DNA from 4 places in the Massilia paldalensis genome. Region 3 is predicted to be linked to each of the others. Evidence: riboswitches for the same ligand, from Rfam matches in the RefSeq annotation. Region 3 holds a riboswitch; each other region holds the start of a gene.
The links. Region 3 has a riboswitch for cobalamin ahead of ACI1V7_RS01185 (TonB-dependent receptor). Riboswitches for the same ligand answer to the same signal wherever they lie in the genome.
Positions count from the first base shown of each region.

Region 1: it holds a riboswitch for cobalamin, as region 3 does, so the genes downstream of both, ACI1V7_RS27660 (TonB-dependent receptor domain-containing protein) here and ACI1V7_RS01185 (TonB-dependent receptor) in region 3, are expected to answer to the same signal.
Region 2: it holds a riboswitch for cobalamin, as region 3 does, so the genes downstream of both, ACI1V7_RS15110 (energy-coupling factor ABC transporter permease) here and ACI1V7_RS01185 (TonB-dependent receptor) in region 3, are expected to answer to the same signal.
Region 4: it holds a riboswitch for cobalamin, as region 3 does, so the genes downstream of both, ACI1V7_RS12340 (TonB-dependent receptor family protein) here and ACI1V7_RS01185 (TonB-dependent receptor) in region 3, are expected to answer to the same signal.

Region 1 covers NZ_JBJCIU010000014.1:14,769-19,880, reverse strand. The annotation lists gene cobT (nicotinate-nucleotide--dimethylbenzimidazole phosphoribosyltransferase) at 1-759, shown strand, start outside; gene ACI1V7_RS27670 (adenosylcobinamide-GDP ribazoletransferase) at 780-1,562, shown strand; gene ACI1V7_RS27665 (histidine phosphatase family protein) at 1,559-2,107, shown strand; cobalamin riboswitch at 2,113-2,349, shown strand; gene ACI1V7_RS27660 (TonB-dependent receptor domain-containing protein) at 2,426-4,270, shown strand; gene ACI1V7_RS27655 (FecCD family ABC transporter permease) at 4,295-5,112, shown strand, end outside.
Region 2 covers NZ_JBJCIU010000003.1:88,768-93,879, forward strand. The annotation lists gene cobM (precorrin-4 C(11)-methyltransferase) at 1-178, opposite strand, end outside; gene ACI1V7_RS15095 (energy-coupling factor ABC transporter ATP-binding protein) at 175-1,026, opposite strand; gene cbiQ (cobalt ECF transporter T component CbiQ) at 1,023-1,757, opposite strand; gene ACI1V7_RS15105 (energy-coupling factor ABC transporter substrate-binding protein) at 1,747-2,088, opposite strand; gene ACI1V7_RS15110 (energy-coupling factor ABC transporter permease) at 2,085-2,765, opposite strand; cobalamin riboswitch at 2,886-3,095, opposite strand; gene ACI1V7_RS15115 (Dps family protein) at 3,325-3,900, shown strand; gene ACI1V7_RS15120 (DUF1993 domain-containing protein) at 4,003-4,530, shown strand; gene ssb (single-stranded DNA-binding protein) at 4,631-5,112, opposite strand, start outside.
Region 3 covers NZ_JBJCIU010000001.1:256,990-262,101, reverse strand. The annotation lists gene ACI1V7_RS01190 (SDR family oxidoreductase) at 9-1,055, opposite strand; gene ACI1V7_RS01185 (TonB-dependent receptor) at 1,159-3,225, opposite strand; cobalamin riboswitch at 3,309-3,535, opposite strand; gene ACI1V7_RS01180 (Rhs element Vgr protein) at 3,600-4,148, opposite strand; gene eda (bifunctional 4-hydroxy-2-oxoglutarate aldolase/2-dehydro-3-deoxy-phosphogluconate aldolase) at 4,164-4,802, opposite strand; gene edd (phosphogluconate dehydratase) at 4,810-5,112, opposite strand, start outside.
Region 4 covers NZ_JBJCIU010000002.1:576,276-581,387, forward strand. The annotation lists gene ACI1V7_RS12330 (hypothetical protein) at 1-382, opposite strand, end outside; gene ACI1V7_RS12335 (M1 family metallopeptidase) at 379-2,631, opposite strand; cobalamin riboswitch at 2,757-2,992, shown strand; gene ACI1V7_RS12340 (TonB-dependent receptor family protein) at 3,072-5,045, shown strand.

The DNA.
Region 1 (5,112 bases), on a different contig from region 3:
AATGTGTTCGCGCGCCAGAACGGCTGCGCGCTGCACGTCGTCGACGCCGGAGTGAACCACGATTTCGGCCCGCGCGACGGCCTCGTCGACCGCAAGATCGCCCACGGCACGCGCAACTTCGCCGTCGAGCCGGCGATGAGTGCGGAACAATGCGCCGCCGCGCTGGAACATGGCGCCGCCATCGCCGCCGCCCTGCCCGGCAACGTCGTTGGCTTCGGCGAGATGGGCATCGGGAACACGACGGCCGCCGCGGCCCTGATGCACAAGCTGACCGGCGTGCCCGTTGCCGCGTGCGTCGGCGCCGGCACCGGCCTGTCGCCGGAAGGCGTGCTGCACAAGCAGCGCGTGATCGAAGCCGCGGTCGAGCGCCACGAGGGCGTCCACGAACCGCTCGCCGTGCTGGCCACCTTCGGCGGCTTCGAGATCGCGATGATGGTCGGCGCCATGCTGAAGGCGGCCGAACTGCGCAAAGTGCTGCTGATCGACGGCTTCATTGTCAGCAGCGCCCTGCTGGTCGCCGCGCGCGTGGCCCCGGCCATCCTCGATTACTGCGTGTTCGCGCACTGCTCGGACGAAGCGGGCCACCGCCGCATGCTCGGCCAGCTGGGCGCCGCCCCGCTGCTGCAGCTGGGCCTGCGCCTGGGCGAAGGCACCGGTGCCGCGCTGGCGCTGCCGCTGCTGCATGCGGCCGCCAACTTCCTGGCGCAGATGGCGACGTTCGCGTCGGCGAGCGTCAGCGAAAAAACGGCCGACGCCTGAGCCCGACCGGTCGCGCCGCCATGCAGCAGGTCCGCCTCTTCTTCATTGCGCTGCAATTCTTCACGCGGCTGCCGATCCCGGCGTGGGTCGGCTTCGAGGCGAGCTGGCTGCAGCATGCGTCGCGTTACTTCCCGCTGGTCGGCTGCGTGGTCGGCGTCATCGCCGCGGCCGTCTACTTCGCGGCCGCGCTGGTCCTGCCCGCGCCGGCGGCGGCCGTGCTGTCGACCGCGGCGTCGATCTATGTCACGGGCGCCTTCCACGAAGACGGGTTCGCCGACACCTGCGATGGCCTGGGCGGCGGCATGACGCGCGAGCGCGTGCTGGACATCATGAAGGATTCGCGCGTCGGCGCCTACGGCGCGATCGGCGTCGTCTGCATGCTGGCCGCGAAGCTGGTACTGCTCGCCGCCTTGCCCCCGCTGCTGGCCGTGGCCGCGTTGTGCCTCGCCCACCCGCTGTCGCGCCTGGCCGCGACCTCGCTCATCTGGAAGCTTGACTACGTGCGCGGCGAAGGCAAGGCCAAGCCGCTCGCCCAGCAGATGCGCACCGGCGAAATCGCCATCGCCGCATTCACCTGCGTCCTGCCGGCAGCCGTGCTGCTGGCCGCGGGCTGGATGACCGCCGGCGCCGTGCTGGCGGCCATCCTGGCGGCCGCCGGCGCCACGCTGTGGCTGGGCCGCAAATTCGTGGTGCGCCTGGGCGGCTACACGGGCGACTGCCTGGGCGCCGTGCAGCAGCTGGCCGAGGTGGCGATCTACGCCGCGATCCTGGCGACGCTGGGCCACGGCGCCTGGCCCGCATGAAACTGCACCTGCTGCGCCATCCGCGCCCCGCCGTCGAGCACGGCCTGTGCTATGGCGCCAGCGACGTGCCGGCGGATGCCGCCGCGCTGGACCAGGTACTGGCCGCGCTGCGGGAAGCCGGCTTGCCCGGCGACCTGCCCGTCTACACGAGTCCCCTGCGGCGTTGCCGCGACCTGGCCAGCGCGCTCACGCCCGCCGCATTGTACGTCGATGCGCGCCTGGCCGAGATGGATTTCGGCGCCTGGGAGATGCGGCCGTGGTCGGCGATCCCGCGCGCGGACGTCGACGCCTGGAACGCCGACCTGCTCCACTACCGCCCCGGCGGCGCCGAGAACGTGATGGACGTGGCGCGCCGCGTGGCTGCCTTCCGCGCCGGGCTGCTGGCCGCAGGGGCCGCCGAAGCGCTGGTGATCTGCCACGCCGGCACCATTCGCCTGCTGCTGGCGATGCGGCCCGGCTTGTCGCTCGAACAGGCTGCGCTGGAAGCAGCCAGCACGCCACACCGCATCGGCTACGGCCAGTTGCAGGTACTGGACATCGCCTAAAACCCTTATAATGGCGCCGTTTTGGTGCTCGCGCCCGTATTCTCGGGCGCAGTTAAACGGGAAACACGACGTTGTCGCCGCATCGGCGCAACGCAAGGTGTGCTGCCCCCGCAACGGTAAGCAAGTGCCGCATCGCGAACGTCTTCGCGCGGCAACCGTCCCCACGACCACTGTGCTTCGCATGGGAAGGTCGGACGGCCATACTCGCCAGCCCGGATACCGGCCAAAAGGTGGAAGCGCGCGCGCACGACTGTCTGCGCGCGTTTCTGTTCATCTGGCTGACGGGGACGTCGGCCGGTTGTCCGACTTTAGAACATCATGCATCTTCAAGTTTCACGCCTGGCAGCCGCGGTGGCGCTCGCATTCGCCATTGCCTCCCCTTGCGCCTTCGCCGATACCGCCAACCCCGAGACCGTCGTCGTCACCGCGTCGCGCACACCGCAGCGCGCCGAGGACGTGATCGCCGACGTCACCGTCATCGGGCGCGACGAGATCACCCGCTCGGGACTGGGTTCCGTGGCCGACGTGCTGCGCCGCCAGCGCGGCATCGAGATCGTCCGCAACGGCGGCGCCGGCACCAATACCAGCGTCTACCTGCGCGGCTCGAACGCGAACCAGGTCGTCGTGCTGGTCGACGGCGTACGCGTCGGCTCCTCGACCACGGGCAGCGCCAGCTGGAACGCGATTCCGCTGTCCTCGATCGACCACATCGAGGTCGTCTACGGCCCCCTGAGCTCCCTGTACGGCGCCGACGCGATCGGCGGCGTGGTGCAGATCTTCACCCGCAAGAGCGACGGCCAGCCGGCATTCGTCGCCAGCGGTGGCGGCGGCACCTATGGCAGCAACCAGTACGACGCCGGTGTTTCCGGATCCACCGGCGGCGAGCATTCGGTCAGCTATGCGCTGAGCGGCACCCACGAGGAATCGCGGGGTTTCAACGCCACCCGGCCGGGCGTGGGCAGCAGCTACAACCGCGACGACGACGGCTATACCCGCAACAGCTTCAACGGCCGCGTCGCGTTGCAGGTCGCGCCGGGGCACGAGATCGGCGCCCAGCTGCTCAAGAGCCGCCTGAACGCGCAATACGACAACGGCAGCGCCGCCTACGACACGCATAACCTGCAGGAGCTGGAAAGCTATGCGGTGTTCGCCAACGACCGTATCCTGCCCTGGTGGCACAGCACCCTGCAGGCCGCGCGCTCGAACGACAAGTCGGGCAGCTTCACGGCGTCCGGCATCAGCCGGATCAATACGCGCCAGGACGAGTACACCTGGCAGAACACCTTCGACGTCGGCCCGGACACGCTGCAGGTGCTGGTCGGCCACCGCAAGGAAGACGTATTGTCCAGCTCCAGCGCGGCCCTGACCCGCGCACGCATCACCAATTCGGTGGCGGCGTCGTACGACATGCGCCGCGGCAGCCACCTGGTCGACGTCAGCGTGCGCAACGACCACTCCGTGTACGGCTCGAAGACGACCGGCGCGGCCGGCTACGGCTACGAGTTCAGCAAGGACCTGCGCGCCACCGCCAGCGTCGGCACCAGCTTCCGCGCGCCGACCTTCAATGAGCTGTACTACCCCGGCTACGGCCTGCCGACCAACAAGCCGGAACAGGGCAAGAACGCCGAGGTCGGCCTGCGCTGGCAGGTGGCCGGAACGGAGCTGAAGGCGAACTACTACCACAACCGCCTGACCGACCTGCTCGTCAACGTCACGCCCTGCCCCGGCGCCGCCACCGGCAGCTGCGCCTACAACGTCAATCGCGCCACGCTGGAAGGCCTGACGCTGGAAGCCGAGCGCCGCTTCGGCAACCTGGACCTGCGCGCCAGCGCCGACGTCCAGGATCCGCGCGACGACACCACGGACAAGCGACTGGCCCGCCGCGCCAAGCGCCATGCCACGCTGGCGGCCGACTATACGGTCGGTCCCGTCGCCGTCGGCGCCGAGGTGCAGGGTTCGGGCGATCGCTTCGACGACGCCGCCAACCGCAACCGCCTGGGCGGCTACGGTCTCGTGAACCTGTACACTAGCTGGCACGTCAGCCCCGACTGGTCGCTGCTGCTGCGCGTGGAAAACGTCGGCGACAAGCGCTACGAGCTGGCGCGCAACTACCGTACCGCCGGCCAGACCTGGTTCGCGGCGCTGCGCTACGGCATCCGCTAACCATCGACCCGCCCTCGTCCACGCATGCAAGCCACCGCCCCCCTTCGCCGCCGCGCCGTCCTCATCGTCGGCGTCCTCGCCTGCCTGTCCATCGCCAGCCTGCTCGTGGCCGGCATGAGCGGCTCGGTCGCGGTGGCGCCCGCGGAGTTGCCGGGGGCGGTGATGCAGGCGCTGGACGGACGCACGGACACGCTGGCCGCTTCCCTCGTCGCGCTGCGCGCCACCCGCGCGCTGATGGCCTTCGTGACGGGCGGCGCGCTGGCCCTGGCCGGCGTCATGATGCAGGCGCTGCTGCGCAACCCGCTGGCCGATCCGTACGTGCTGGGCATATCCGCCGGCGCCTCCGTCGGCGCGCTCTTCGCCCTGCTGATGATGTGCGCGGCGGCCACCGTCGACGCGGCGGCGATCGCCGGTGCCGTCGCCATCTCGCTGCTGCTGTACGTGCTGGCGCGGCGCGACCTGCGCCATGGTAGCGCCGCGGAAGGCGGCAGTTCGCAGTTGCTGCTGACGGGCGTGATCCTGATGTCGGCCAGCATGGCCCTCGTCACGCTGATGCTGTCCATCGCGCCGGAAAGCCGCCTGCGCAGCATGGTGTTCTGGATGATCGGCGATTTGTCCGGCGTGCCGCTGCGCCTGCTCCCCTGGATCGTGCTGGCCGTGGGCCTGGCGTTCGCGCTGCGCAATGCGCGCGCGCTGAACATGCTGGCCCTGCATGCGGACAGCGCGGCCACGCTGGGCATCCGCGTCGGCGCACTGCGCAAGGGCCTGTTCTTCATCTCGGCCCTGTTGACCGCGAGCGCCGTGAACTCGGCCGGCTCGATCGGCTTCGTCGGCCTGATCGT
Region 2 (5,112 bases), on a different contig from region 3:
AATCGCGGATGGCGGCGCCGGGCGGCGCGTACAGCGTGGCTGCGCGGTCGACCAGCGAGCCGGCGAACAGCACGGCGCCGGCGCGGGACAGCAGCTTCTGGCCCTTGACCGTGATGAGTTCCGGGTCGCCGGGACCGGCGCCCACGAACCAGATCTTGCCGAACGATGCTTGTGTCATGCGGGGAGTTCTCCTGATAGGTGGTCGAGCAGCGCGTCGACGCTGCGCGGCGCGGGCCCGGCCGGCAGCACGCCGCGCGCCACCAGCGCCGCATGCAGCGCCAGCGCCTGCGGCATGCGCTGCCCGGCCGCGGCCAGCACGTCGGCGCGCGCCGCCATGTCCCGTGCCGGGCCGGAAGCGATGCAGCGGCCCTCGGCCATGACGTGGATATCGTCGGCCCAGCGGTAGGCGAAATCGACGTCGTGGGTGGACAGCAGCACGGTGACGCCCTGTGCCGCCAGGCGGTCCAGCAAGGAGGCCAGTTCCAGCTGCATGGGAGCGTCCAGGCCGGCCATCGGTTCGTCCAGCAGCAGCACGTCCGGTGCCATCGCCAGCACGCCCGCGATGCAGACGCGCTTCTTCTGGCCGAAACTCAGGTGGTGCACGGCGCGCTGGGCATGGTCGCGCAGGCCGACGGCGTCCAGCGCGGCAGCCACGCGCGCGCGCACGGTGGCGGCATCCAGGCCCAGGTTCAGCGGGCCGAACGAGACGTCCTCCTCGACCCGGGCCGAGAACAGCTGGCGGTCCGGGTTCTGGAACACGAGGCCCACGCGGCGGCGCAATTCGGCCAGGCCCGCGCGGCCGTAGTCGAACGGCGTGCCATCCCAGCGCAGCAGGCCCGCGCTCGGGCGCAGCAGGCCGTTCAAGTGCTGCAGCACGGTGGTCTTGCCGGCGCCGTTCGCGCCCAGCAGCGCATGACGGCGGCCGCGGCCCAGCGCCAGGCTGCAATCGCGCAGGCCCGTGCTGCCGTCCGGGTAGACGTGGTCGACGGATTCCAATGCCAGCAGCGGGGTTACAGGCGAACTCACAGACGATCCCCCCATGCCAGCGCGATCAGCGCGGCGCCGGCCAGCGCCGCGACAACCGTGTGGCGCCGCGCATCCGGATACTCGGCCGGCAGGAAGCGCAGGCTGCCTTGATAGCCGCGCGCGTCCGCCGCCATCTGCAGGGCGGCCGCGCGCTGCCACACCTGCACGGCCATCTGGCCGGCCAGCAGCCCCGTCGAGCGCCAGGCGTGGCGCCAGCCGCGGTAGCCCAGGCGCGCGCCCTGGGCCGTCACGCCCTCGTCCCAGGCCTGGCGCAGCACGAACAGCATGCGGTAGCACAGCGCCATCAGGTCGAGCAGCAGCTCGGGCGTGCGCAGGCGGCGCAGCAGTGCCAGCAGGTCCGGCATCGGCGTCGTGAGGACGAGGCCCAGCAGCGCCGCCAGCACGGCGAGCGAACGCAGCGCCGTGTGCGCGACGGCCGCCAGCATGGCGCCGTTCCAGCCCCAGCGGCCGTGCGCGTCGGGGCCGACCAGCATCGTCAGGCAGGACAGCAGCAGAAAGCCGAGCGGCGGCAGCGCCACCGCCAGATAGGCGCGCGGCGGCACGCGCGCGCCGAGCAGCGCGACCAGCACCAGCACCGCAGCGAGCAGCGCGAGCATGGCGGGACCGCGCGCGCTCCAGGCGGCCATCACGCCGGCCAGCGCGAACAGCGCCTTGGCCGCCGGCGCCACGGTGCGCCAGCGGCTGGCATAAGCGACCGTCTCAATCAGCACGGGGTTCCTGTTTCGAGCCCTCGGCACGGCGCGCACGTTCGCGCGCCACCGACATGCCGAGCCAGAAGCCGATCACGCCGGCGCCCGCGGCCGCCTGCAGCGCGAACAGCAGCGAGGCGATCTCGCTGCTGGCCGGCTCGAACACGGGAGCGAACCAGGGCCGGTAATGCGGCGCGATGGTGCCGATGGCTTGCTGGGCGCGCTCGTCGGCGCCGCCGAAGACGGACGGCACTTCCGCCCCCGGTTCGGCCGGCGGCGCGGCGGCAAACCACAGCGGCAGCACCGTCAGCAGCACGATGGCCAGCCAGGTCAATCCGGTGCGCACCTTCATGCTTCCTTCCTCCCGCGCAGCGCCATCACGGGCAGCGCGCGCAATTCGTGCGCGTTGAAGCGCGCCATCGCGTTCACCACCAGCACGGTGAGCAGGCCTTCGCTGATGGCGATCGGCACCTGGGTCAGCGCGAAGATGCCGGCGAACTTGAGGAACGATGCCTGGATGCCGCCGACCGGATCGGGAAACGCCCAGGCCAGCTGCACGGAGGTGGTCACATAGGTCGCCAGGTCGCCCAGGCAGGCGGCGAGGAACACGGCGGCGCTGCGCGACAGGCCTAGGGAAGCGGCCGCGCGGAACACGCCGTAGGAGACGAAGGGACCAACGATGGCCATCGAGAACACGTTGGCGCCGAGCGTGGTCAGGCCGCCGTGGGCCAGCAGCAGCGCCTGGAACAGCAGCACGACGACGCCCACCGGCACCATCGCGGCGGGACCGAACAGCAGCGCGCCGAGGCCGACGCCGGTGGGATGCGAGCAGCTGCCCGTCACCGACGGCAGCTTCAGGGCGGACAGCAGGAAGGCAAACGCGGCGGCCACGCCCAGCAGCATGCGCCGCTCGGGATGCGCCTGCAGGTCGCGCCCCATGCTGCGCAGGCCGACGGCCAGAAAGGGAACGGAGACGGCTGCCCAGCCGAGCGCGTGCGCCGGCGGCAGGAAACCTTCCATGATATGCATTCGAAACCTCCCGTCGAATGGTCGATGTGGACACCATGACGGGGAAAAGGACGGCCGACGGGGCTGGATGCACGGAGGCAGCAGCAGGTCGACAGCGGCTTCCCGACACCCCGGGGAATGGTGCTAACGATTCTTTGGGCCGGTATTCTGGCTCGCCTTCATCCTTCCCCATCCCTTCCCGCGATGGCAATCGCAGTGGCATATCGACGGAGTCGTCAGGCTTACAGCAGCGGGGGCTGCACCGGAATGGCCGCGCGAGGCGGTGTCACCGGTTTCCCGTTTAACGCCATCCCCAAGCGGACATGGCGCACCCAAATGGTGATATTACCACCGAGCAGGAACGGGATGCCAGTATTGCCGTGACCGCTTGTGGCTGGTCGACACCGGCCCGAAGTGGTCCGGAAAAGCACGCTTCCCTCGCTATCAGCCATAGCGACGGACGTGGCGCCGCTGATCTTTGGATCAGTGTAGATTCGTCAACTTCATGGCAAGCTAATGGACCGGAATTCACCCATGCATTGCATCGCTGCCACTTAACCAACCTGAAGCGAGACCCAACATGACTGACAAATCCTCCGACGACAACGTCGTCCAAGAATTCGGCGCACTGGCCCCCGTGCGCATCGGCCTGGACGCCCAGACCCGTTCGCAGAGCGTGCGCGCCCTGAACCGCATGCTGGCCCACACGATGGCCCTGCGCGACGCCTACAAGAAAGCCCACTGGCAGACCTCCGGCGCCACCTTCTACGAACTGCACCTGCTGTTCGACAAGCATTACGAAGAACAAGTGACGCTGATGGACTCGATCGCCGAGCGCATCCAGACCCTGGGCGGCGTGACCTTCGCCCTGCCCGGCGACATCGCCAGCGAGTCGTCGATCGCCCGTGCTCCGCGTGGCCGCGAAACGGCGCGCGCCCAGCTCGACCGCCTGGCAGACGCCCATGAAACCATCCTGCTCGACGCCCGCCCGCTGGCCCGCGCCGCCGACGAAGCCGGCGACGACGGCACCAACGACCTGATCGTCAGCGAGATCGTCCGTACCAACGAGCTGCAGAGCTGGTTCATCATCCAGCACCTGACCCGCTTCTCGGACCTGGGCGGCGATGCCGGCGCTGCGGGCGCAGCCGACGCATAAGCCTGCTGGTCGATAAAAAAGAAAGCCCCGCGATCGCAAGACGCGGGGCTTTTTGCTGTTGGACGACAGCGAGTTCCACTATAGTGGCATTGCCAAGACAGCATGCCATTGGAAACCCATCTCATGATCCCGCCCACACGGCTCTTTCTTCATTACCTCGACAGGTTGGAGGCACTCCTGCAGCGTGTTGCGGACTTCGACGGCGATGTCGCCGGCAAGCGCCTGCATCCGGACATGGCACCCTTGCTGCAACAGGCCAGGACGGCGATCGGCTTTACCTTGCGCACCAGTTGTCCACTCGCCGGCCGCGAGATCGTTTCCTTTGCCGATGGCGAGCTCACGCTGCCGTCCGTGCAGTCCGAGCTGGCAGCGACGGTGCGCTATCTATCCGAGATTCCGGATGCCGACTTCGGCCGGATCGATGCGCTGGACGTGCACACGACCGCGGGCTTCGCCGAACTGGACCTGTCCGGCTGGGACTATTACCTGATGTATGCGGTGCCGAACTTCTTCTTCCATTATTCGATGGTGTATGCCATCGCGCGCCAGGCCGGCGTGCCCGTCGGGAAGGCGGATTTCGATGGGTATCACCGTTATCCGCCGGGGTTTTCGTTTGCCCGGCAGGCATAGCCATGTCCCTGGCCCGCGCGGCAAGTGAAACAAGCAGACAAGAAAAAGCCCAGTGCATCGATGATGCACTGGGCTTGATCAGAACCGTCGCTCGGGAAGCTTAGAACGGAATGTCGTCATCCATATCCGAGAAGTTCGGAGCCGGTTTCGGCTGCGGACGGGCTGCCGGAGGCGGCGGGGCCTGGCGTTGCGGTGCCTGGCGCGGGGCTTCGTAGCCGCCGTCCATGCCGCCACCCATGTCCATGTCGCCGCCGCCCATGCCCTGGCGACCGCCCAGCATCTGCATGTTCTCGGCGATGATGTCGGTCGCGTAACGCTCGATGCCGTCTTTATCCGTGTACTTGCGGGTCTGCAGGCGGCCTTCGACGTAGACCGACGAGCCCTTCTTGAGATACTGGCCGACGATCTCGGCCAGGCGGCCGAAGAAGGAAATACGGTGCCATTCGGTCAGTTCCTTCTGCTCGCCGCTGTTGCGGTCCTTCGAGCGGTAGGACGTGGCCACCGCGATGTTGGCGATGGCGTCGCCGCTCGGCATGTAGCGGATTTCCGGATCGCGGCCGAGGTTGCCGACGATGATGACCT
Region 3 (5,112 bases):
CGTCGCGCTCAGGGCAGCTGCCCGGCAGCGCGCAAGCGCTCGATCGCGCCCACGATGGTGGCCTCGGTCTCGACCGCCTCGGTGAAGCCGGCACGGCGGATCTTGCCCATGTCCGAGACCATGTCGAACTCGGTGTTGAAGACGAAGTCGCCGAACCACCAGCCGACCAGCTTCTCGTAGGGTGGCGTGCGCAGGCCCTGACGCTGCGCCACGCGCGCCCAGGCGTCGGCCAGCAAGGGCATCTGCTTCGCCAGCGCGAACGGCTGCGGCGGGCCGACCTCCATGTCGAAGGCACCGGCCACGCGGCGCCAGACGCGCTCCCAGCGGAACGGTTCGTTGACGAGGTTGAACGCCTCGCCGGCCGCCGCCGGATCGAGCGCGGCCCACACGCTGGCGCGCGCCATCCAGGCCGCATCCGTCGTCTGGGCGAGCACGCCCGAGTAGACCTTGTCCGTACCCGGGAAGCGCAGCGGCACGCCCGCTTCCTTGCTGAGCGCAGCGAACACGCCCATCACCATCACGATGTTCATCGGGTTGCCGACGATGTCGCCGACCACCACGTCCGGGCGCAGGATCGACCAGGCGAAGTCGCCGGCCGCGCCGCGCTCGCGCAGCAGGTCTTCCTGGGCATAGTAGAAGTTCGGCGTGACGTGGCGCGGATCGTCCTCGTAGAACGGTGCGTGGGCGTGGCCCAGGTGCACGCCGTACACCTTCGCACCCTGGTAGTGCACGACGCGCTGCAGCGGCGCGCCGACCGCCTTCAGGCCGTCGAGCAGGTTGCGCAGCATGCCGCCGTTGATGCGTTCCTCGTCCAGCAGGTCGCTGCCGCCCTTGAGCGCGGCGTAGAACACGTGGGTGGTGTCGCGCGCCGCCTCGAGCGCGCGGGCGGTGGCGGCGGCATCGGTGAGGTCGGCCTTGATGCTCTCGACGCCATCCACGAGGGTGCGCGGCAGCGCGCGCACCGTCCAGTCGGGACGTCCCTTCAGTTCCTGCACGACGGCGTTGCCGATGATGCCGCTGGCGCCGACCACGAGCGCCTTGTAGGGGGTATGCATGCCTGTCCTCTCGAAGCAATGGGAAATGCCATGAGCATAACGGCTCTCCGCGATCGGTGCAGGACGGTGCCGGGTCACAAGCTCCGGCGCCGCCCCGGCTGCTTCAGAAGCTGGCGCGCAGCGTCAGGCGCACGGTGCGCGGCTCCACCGGGTGCGTGTGGATGCCGTCCACGCCTTGCGCCGGCTCGCCCGGCAGGCGCGACGTGTAGTAGTAGTCGACGTCGCTGGCCTGGCGGTCGAACAGGTTGAACACGTCGGCCGTCAGTTGCCAGCGGCGGTCGACGCGGTAGCCCACGCGCAGGTAGGCGATCGCCGTCGTGGCCGAGCGCACGCTGTCGTCCTCGACCAGGGGACGCGGTCCGAAGTAGCGCATCTGGAAGGCGCCAGACCACGGCCCGACGTCGTTGACGGTGGCGCCGAACGACGCCACCTTCTCGACCGAGCCGGGGACGCGGTCGCCGGCCGGATCGAACTGGGTGTAGCGGGCGCGCGACCAGGCCAGGTCGAGGTCCAGGAGCAGCCAGCGGTTGGCCACGACATGGTTGTTCCACTCGATGCCGGAACGCTTGCTGGCGCGGCTGGGCGCCGTGTCGCCCGCATCGCCCGAGAACACGAGCTCGGACGCCGAGCGCAGCGTCCACAGCGCCGCCGAGCTTTGCAGGCCCGGCACGATCTCGCTGCGCGCGCCGATCTCGGCGCCGCGCGTCTTGACCAGCGGCGTCACCGGATCGACCGGCACCCGTTCGCGCGGCGACAGGCGCGCCGTCGTGCCGCGCGCGTCGTTGCTGTGGAAGCCCTCGCCGTAGTTGGCGAAGAATTCTGTCCTGTCCCATGGTCCGAACACGAGCGACAGCTTGGGCGAGGCGACGTGGTCGTCAGCGCGGCCCGCGTTGTCCGCGATCGAGCTGGCGACGTCGAAACGGTAGCGGTCGTAGCGCAGGCCGGCGATGGAGCGTAGCCATGGCGTCCATTGCACGGTGTTCTGGAACCAGGCAGCGCCGCTCGATTCCGACACGCGCGATTCGGCGATCGTGTCCAGCAGGCGCTGCCCGCTCGTCGCATACAGGCCGAGCGGCGCGATGCGGTCGAAGCGGCCCTGCACGCCCAATGCATTGTTCATGGGCCGGCCCGCGAGCTGGCCGAACCACGTGTGGGCAACGTCGAAGCCCGCCGTCTTGCGCCGTTCCGTCTGCAGGAACTGGTCGCCGTTCACGGGGTCGTCGAGGAAGTAGGTGAAGTCGTTGTACAGCGCCAGGTCGGAGCGCAGCGCATAGGCATGCGCCTCGGTCAGCGTGTCCTGCGTGCGGCGGCGCCATTCCGTGGACAGGCTGTAGCGCGCCGTGCGGCCGCCGTCGCTCGGGTCGACGGCGCCGAAGGCATCGATGGCGCCGTCCTGCACGGCGCGCAGCGGCACCTGGCTCGTCGCATGCCAGCCGCCCTTGTAGCCCATCGCCGTGACGCTGAAGCGGTCGATGCCGATGGTGGTGCTGTAGCGCAGCAGGGCCGACGATTTGTGGAAGGCTTCCGGCGCCTGCCACGGGCCGTCGTTGTGCGCCAGCTCCAGCGCATACAGCAGGTTGCCGCCCGCCGCGGCCGCCGAGTCGGCGACGACGGCGCGACGGAAGTCGTGCGCGCCCACGGTCAACGCCGCGATGCCGGCATCGAGCTTGTCGACGAGCCCCAGGTGCGCGGCGCCCGCCGAGGCGAAGTCGCCTTCGTCGGCGTAGTACGGGCCCTTGCGGTAATGGACGCGGCCGACGAGTTCCGGGATCAGGAAGTTCAGGTCCGTGTAGCCCTGGCCGTGCGCATGCGTGCGCATATTGACGGGCATGCCGTCGACGAAGGTGGCGAAGTCGGTGCCGTGGTCCAGGTTGAAGCCGCGCAGGAAGTACTGGTTCGCCTTGCCGTCGCCGCTATGCTGGGTGACGATGACGCCGGGGACGAACTCGAGGATCTCGCCCGGACGCAGGGCCGGACGGTTGGCGATCAGCGACGCCGTGACGGTGCCTTCGCTGGCGGCGTCGGACGTGCCGACGCCATTGTCGTAGTGGCCCAGCACGTGGACGGCGCTGGTGAATCCAGTGGGTCCGGTCGATTCCGCAGTCTGGCTGCCGGCCTGGGTTTGCGCATGCGCGATGGCGCACGACGCCCCCGCGATCGCGAGGATCATTGTGTTTTTCATGATGGATGAATGAAGCGCAATCCCGCCCACCTCCCCGTGGGCACGATTGAAAAGCGCGCGCGTCTGCCGACGCACGCACCACCCGTCTGGCCGGTATCCGGGCTGGCAAGGCGGACCGGCTCACCTTCCCATGCGAACGCACAGTGGTCATCGAGCCGGCCTGTCGTCGCGAGACGACGCTTGCTTACCGTTGCGGGGGCAGCACACCCTGGCCTGGCGGCGGCGCCGGCAAGCCATGTGTTTCCCGTTTAACTGCGCGCATGAAAAGCGCGCGGGCACCAAACGGGGCGATTATAAGGGTGCAGTTGCGATGCCGACAATCATCCGACGCCGGGGTCCTCCCGGACCGTCCGGGCCCGGACTCAGGCAGGAATGCGGATGAGTTTGCGCGACATCCCGCGCGGCAGGTTCTCGCGGTCCGACGGATCGGCCAGGAAGCGCGAAAGGACTTGCTCGTACAGCGGCAACTGGCTCGCGTGGCGGCGCTGGCGCATCACGCGCGGGCGGTGCATGTGCTTCAGGGCGAAGTAATCGGCCAGCAGGTCGCCCTGGGCTTCCATATTGTAGTCCGACAGCTGCGCGCCCGGCCGCAGCTCGTAGCCGTACGACAGGCCGATGCGGATGGCGCCGCGCAGCTTGACGGGATAGCCCAGCTGGTGCTGCCACACGTGCACCATCTCGTGCATGAACCAGTGGATGGTGGGTGGGTCGCCCGCCGTGTAGTCGGGCAGGAAGCAGGAGTGGTGGAAATAGATGCTGCCGTTGGGCGTCATCGCGCAGTTGCGCGGCTGGACCAGCGGCAGGTAGCGGCGGTTATGGACGCGCACGCGTCCATAGTCGATGGCGTCGCCGAACAGCAGCGACGCCATCCCGATCTCGTTCGCGGTCATCGGCCGCGCGAGGCGCCGCATGGGCTGTCGACTTCCTCAGGCAGCGCGCAGGCTGGCGGCCGACCTGGCCAGGTCGGTGATCAGGTCCCAGTCGCCGGTCTTCATCGCGTCCGCCGGGGTCAGCCAGGAGCCGCCCACGCAGGCCACGTTCTTCAGCGCCAGGAACTGCGGCGCCGTCTCCTGCGAGATGCCGCCGGTCGGGCAGAAGGTCACGTCCGGCAGCGGGCCGGCGATCGCCTTGAGCATGCCCACGCCACCCGCCGGCACGGCCGGGAACAGCTTCAGTTGCTTGAAGCCGGCTTCGCGCGCCACCATCACCTCGGACGGGGTCATGCAGCCCGGCAGCAGCGGCAGGCCGCTCTTTTTCGCGGCGTCGATCAGCGCCGGCGTCAGACCCGGCGAGACGCCGAACACGGCGCCCGCATCGCGCGCCGCGGCGAATTCTTCCGGCTGGGTCAGGGTGCCGACGCCGACGATCGCGCCTTCGACCTGGGCCATCGCGCGGATCGCGTCCAGGCCGTGCTTCGTGCGCAGCGTCACTTCGAGCACGCGGATGCCGCCGGCGACGAGCGCCTTGGCCAGGGGGACGGCGTGGTCCGGATCGTCGATCGCGATCACGGGGATCACGACGGCCGAACGCATGATGTCGAGCAGGTTGTTGTTAGCGGTGGTCATTGGCGTCTCACTTGTTTTTACGGATCAGGAAATCTTCGTCGGATCCCGGCATGATGTCGCCGCTGTCGACGCCTTCATGCAGGGGCACGGTCGTGTCCTTCGGGGACGGCAAAGGGAAGGTCGCCGCGCCCTCCTCTGCCGCGCTGGTCGCGTTGCGGAAGATGGCGAACAGTTCGCGGCCCATGCCGATGTGGCTGGCCGTCAGGTCGGCCGTGGCCTGCTTGCGCGCGGCCCAGACGTCGGCCGGCACCAGCGCTTCCAGCACGCCCTGGGTCGCGTCGACGCGGATGATGTCGCCGTCGCGCACCAG
Region 4 (5,112 bases), on a different contig from region 3:
GTACGGCGGCCATGGTCATGCCCGTCAGCAGCGGGGACAGCAGCAGCGTCAGCGCCAGCGCGACGATGCCGCCGCTGCCCAGCGCGGCGCCGTGGCGTTCGCGGCCGACCACCAGCAGGTCCGAGATGGCCAGCATGTCGAGCTTCTCGGCCAGGCGCGCGGCGTGGACCGAGTGGTCGAGGCTGGCGGACAGCAACTGCCACAGGGGCAGGGCGGCCACGATGGTCGGCAGCAGCAGCAGGATCGCCCACCACAGCAGCAGGCGCCATTGCAGGGCGGCGCCCGTGCTGCGCAGGGCGGTGGCGAAGCCGGCGCGGCGCGGCAGCGTGGCGTGGTGGGAGGCCAGCGAAGGGGCTTCCAGGGTCGAATGGGTGCTCATCATACGTTCGCGACCAGGGAAAGAAGGTACTGGACGACGCTGGCGACATCCATGCTCCAGCGCCGGCTGGCGCTGCCGTCGGCCTCGATGGTGCGGCTGTCGTCCAGCTTGCTCGTGTCGAGGTAGTGGACGCGCTGCGGGTCGAGCTCGGCCGAGACGGCCCTGGTCGGCCTGGTCCAGCTGAACTTGTGCCATTTTTCGTTGGCGTCCCAGCGCACCGTCTCGCTGCTGCCGTCGGCGAATTTCACGACCAGCGTCTGCGGCACGGCGGCGCCGTAGCGGCGCACCAGCACCTCGGTGCGGTAGGGGTAGGGGCCCGTGCCTTCCCTGGCCTTCGGATGCGCCTTCTTCCATTGCGCGCGGGTGTCTTCGATGCGCTTGTCGAGGTCGGCCTGCTTGTCCTCGACCCAGTTGGCGCCGGCCTGGCGCGTGCCCGGGACCGGCAGCACTTCGCGGCTCGTGAGTTCGCCGATGCGGTCGTCGATCCGCGCGCTCGCATACACCTGCTGGTCGAACATGGCGTCGATGGCGGCGCGCTGGCCCGTCACCTCGGCCAGCGTCTCGCGCAGGTCGGCCGCGCTCGGGTGGCGGAACTTCCAGCGCCGGTAGTATTCCTTGAAGGCGCGTTCGGTGGCTTCCTTGCCGATCCGCGCTTCCAGGTCGCGCATCAGGATGGCGGTGCGCGTGTAGACGGGGCCGATGTCCTGCAGGCGGTCGTAGGCGTTCTGGCCGACGGGGTCGGCCGGGTCGTTGCGCGGCGCGGCCAGGCGCTCGACGTCGAACACGGGGAAGCTCGGCGCGAAGCCCAGCTTGCGCAGGCGCGGCGTGGTGGCGAAGATCGCCTGGCCACGGTCGCGCAGCATGCGGTCGTCCCAGAATTCGTTCAGGCCTTCGTCCAGCATCGGTTCCTCGAATTCGTTCGAGGCCAGGATGCCGTAGAAATAGCCGTGGCCGAATTCGTGGATGGTGACGAAGTCCAGGCCGTACTGGTTGATGGTGCCGGGATCGACGTTGGCGTAGCCCTCGGCCGTGAAGAAGGTCGGGTATTCCATGCCGCCCGCTTCCTCGGCGTTGTGCGGCGGGATCACGACGGTCAGCGTCTTGTACGGATAGGGCCCCAGCGTGTTCGAGAAATAGGTCAGCGAATCCTTGGACGCCTTCAGCGCCGGTTTCGCGCTCGCCTCGTATTCGGGCGGATAGAGCACGGTGATGGTCACGGGCGGGCTGCCCGGACCGGTCCAGGTGTCGACCAGCGGTTTCGCGGTGCGCTTGTCGGCCGTCCAGGCGAAGTCATGGACGTCGCCCTGCACGTAGCGATGGGTCAGCATGCCGTTCTTTTCCACCGGCGCGCCCTGGCGTTCGCCGGTGGCGCCGACGGTATAGGCCTTGGGCGCCGTGATGCGCACGTCGTAGCTGCCGAAGTCGGCGTAGAACTCGGAATTCAGGTGGAACTCGTGGACGTTCCAGCGCGGCGCGGTGGCGCCCCGTTCGCCCGGCAGTTCCAGCACGCCGATCTTCGGGAACCACTGGCCCACCAGGTGGAAACTGCCGAAGTAGCCGGTGCGCGCCATCACGCGCGGCAGCTTGGTTAGGAAGTCGATGTCCAGCGTCGTGGACGCGCCCGGCGCCACGGCGGCGGGCAGGTCGAAGCGCACGACGGTGTGGTCGGTGGCGGGGCCGTTGTCCGGGTGGACGAAGGTCCAGGGCACCCTGGCGCCGGCCTGGGCCACCGATTGCAGCGCGATGTGGCCCCATTCGCCTTCCTTGATGTCGACGCCGGAGCGGAACGCGGCGTCGCGCTGCAGCTTCTCGGTGAAGAAGGTGCTGCCGCTGCCTTCGAAGGCATTCATGTACAGGTGCAGGTAAACGCTTTTCACGGCCACCTGGCTCCGGTTGCGCCAGGTGAGCTTCTGGCGGCCTGTCACCGTGTGCTTGTCCGGGTCGAGGGTGGCGTCGATGTCGTAGTGGACGACGCGGTCGGACAGCGTCGCTTCCGTGCCCGTGCGGATCCCGCCCCAGGCATCCGGGCTGCTCGCCACACGCACGGCGGCGGCGTCCGGTGCGGCCAGCGCGATGCCGTCGGCGGACGGGGCCGGCGCCGCGGGAACGGCGGCGGACGCGGCCGATGGTGTCGCGGGCGCGGCCAGGTGGTTGGCGGCGATGGTGACGCCCACGGCGCCCGCTGCCAGCAATACGCCGATGGCGCCGGCGCGCAGCCAGCCTCCGGGCGTCGGGTTGAAACGCAAACGCATGCAAGAACCCCTTCGTATCATGTTGTTGTGACGACTATAGAGGAGTTGCCGGGCGAACAGGCGGTTTTTGCGATGGAATGCGCGAAACCCTGGCTGGAATGCATGGGAGGACGGCGAATGGGCAGGTATAATTCGCCGGTTCTGGTGCTCCCGCGCGTCTCGCGCAAGTTAAACGGGAAACATGGAGCGCGTCCGCCCCCGGCGACGCGCCAACCTGTGCTGCCCCCGCAACGGTAAGCAAGCATCGCCGCATGGCCCCATGCCGCGACAAGCCACCCCGACAGCCACCGCGCCGCGCGCACGGGAAGGCGGGGCGGTCCGTCTTGCCAGCCCGGATACCGGCCAGACGAGGGGGAAGCCGGCCGTGCGCCGCCGCTTCCATGCTTGCCGGCGTGCGGGGACGCGCGCCGGTGCAAACGACCGAATTCGAACAATACTCAATGAACCAAGCTGCCTCCTCCGGTAGCGCGCCGGCCGTCAAGCCGCTCGCGCTGGCCTGCGCCTTCGCCCTGTCCGCCCTGCTGGGCGCCTCCGCCATGGCCCAGTCCGATCCGTCCACCGTCGTCATCACGGGCGCCCGCTTCCCGAGCGTCGACCAGCTCCAGCCGATCGGCGCCACCGTCATCACCCAGGACGACATCCGCCGCGCCGGCGTCAACGACGTCAATGCCGCCATCCGCAAGATCGGCGGCGTGTTCGGCCGCCAGAGCCTGGATTCCTCGCCCGACTTCGCGCTCGACCTGCGCGGCTTCGGCACCAACAGCGCGCAGAACATGGTGATCATGGTCGACGGCGTGCGCCTGAACGAGAACGAACTCGCCAATACCGTGCTGTCGACGATTCCCATCGACACCGTCGAACGCATCGAGATCGTGCGCGGCGGCGGCAGCGTGCTGTACGGCGAAGGCGCCACCGGCGGCGTGATCCAGATCCATACGCGCCGCGCGCGCGAGCAGGGCTTGCACGGTTCCGTGTTCGCCGAGGCCGGGCAGTTCCGCGAGCACGACGTACGCGCCTCGCTGTCGGCCGTCACCGGCCCCGTCGGCGCCGACCTGAGCATCGCGCGCCAGGGCAGCAATAACTACCGCGACAACAGCGACTTCGACCAGACCACGTTCTCGCTGGGCGTGCAGACCCGCTTCGACGGCGGCCGCGCCGGCCTGCGCGTGGAAAGCGCGCGCCAGGATTCGCGCCTGCCGGGCTCGCTGACGCTGGAACAGTTCGACGACAATCCGCGTCAGTCGCTGACGCAGAAGGACTTCGGCTCGCTCGACACCGACCGCGTCAGCGCCTTCGGCGAATACCGCATCGGCAACGTCGACCTGGCCGCCGAACTGTCGCATCGCGAGCGCAGGGTGCGTTCCAACTACCTCACCGACTACACCTCGATCAGCGCCTACGACGGCCGCCAGGACCAGTTCTCGCCGCGCGCGCGCTGGGTCGGCGCCGTCGGCGGCATGCTCGACGAGCTGGTGGTCGGCGTCGACGCGATCCGCTGGAAGCGCGAGACGACATCCGACTTCTCCAGCGCGGACGCGAGCCAGACCTCGAAGGCCGTGTACTTCCGCAACGAGCTGCGCTTCGACCCGGCCCACGACGGCCGCATCGCCATCGGCGCGCGCCACGAGACCTTCGACAAGGACTACGCCGACGTGCTGGCGGGCGCGGCGGCGGAAGACCGCTCGCAGTCGCAGAACGCCTGGGAAGCGCAGGCCAGCTACCGCGTGCAGCCGCTGCTGGAACTGTATGTCAAGGCGGGGCAGAGCTACCGCGTGGCCAACGTCGACGAGAACGGCTACCGCGACAGCGCCGACATCCTCGAGGCGCAGACCTCGCACGACCTGGAATTCGGCGCGACCCTGGGCGACGCCCGGCGCAAGCTGACGGCGCGCGCCTTCCGCCACAAGCTGAACAACGAGATCTTCTACGACCCGACGCTGCTGGGCGGCTGGGGCGCCAACACCAACCTCGACCCGACCCGCCGCGAAGGCGTCGAGATCGACGCCGAGGCCGCCATCGCCCGCGACTGGCGCGCCAGCGCCCACCTGCAGCACGTGGTCGCCAAGTTCACCGACGGTCCGAACGCGGGCCGCGAGCTGGTGCTGGTGCCGAAGAACGTGCTGACGGCACGCGTTTCCTGGGTGCCGGGCAATGGCCAGTCGGCCGATGCCGGCGTGCAGTGGGTCGACAGCCAGCGCTACGGCAGCGACTTCACCAACGCCTGCGCCGCACGCATCCCGTCCTACGCCACCGTCGACGCGCGCTACGCGATCAAGCTGGGCGCCTGGGAACTGGCGGCGGCGGGGCTGAACCTGGCCGACCGCCACTACTTCAGCAACGCCTTCGGCTGCCGCTCCGGCATCTACCCGAGCGACGGCCGCCAGCTGAAACTGTCGGCGCGCTACGACTTCTAACCCCTAATTCGGGGTCAGAGCACAATATCGGGAAAATTCGGGGTCAGAGCACTTTAAGCTAAAGGTT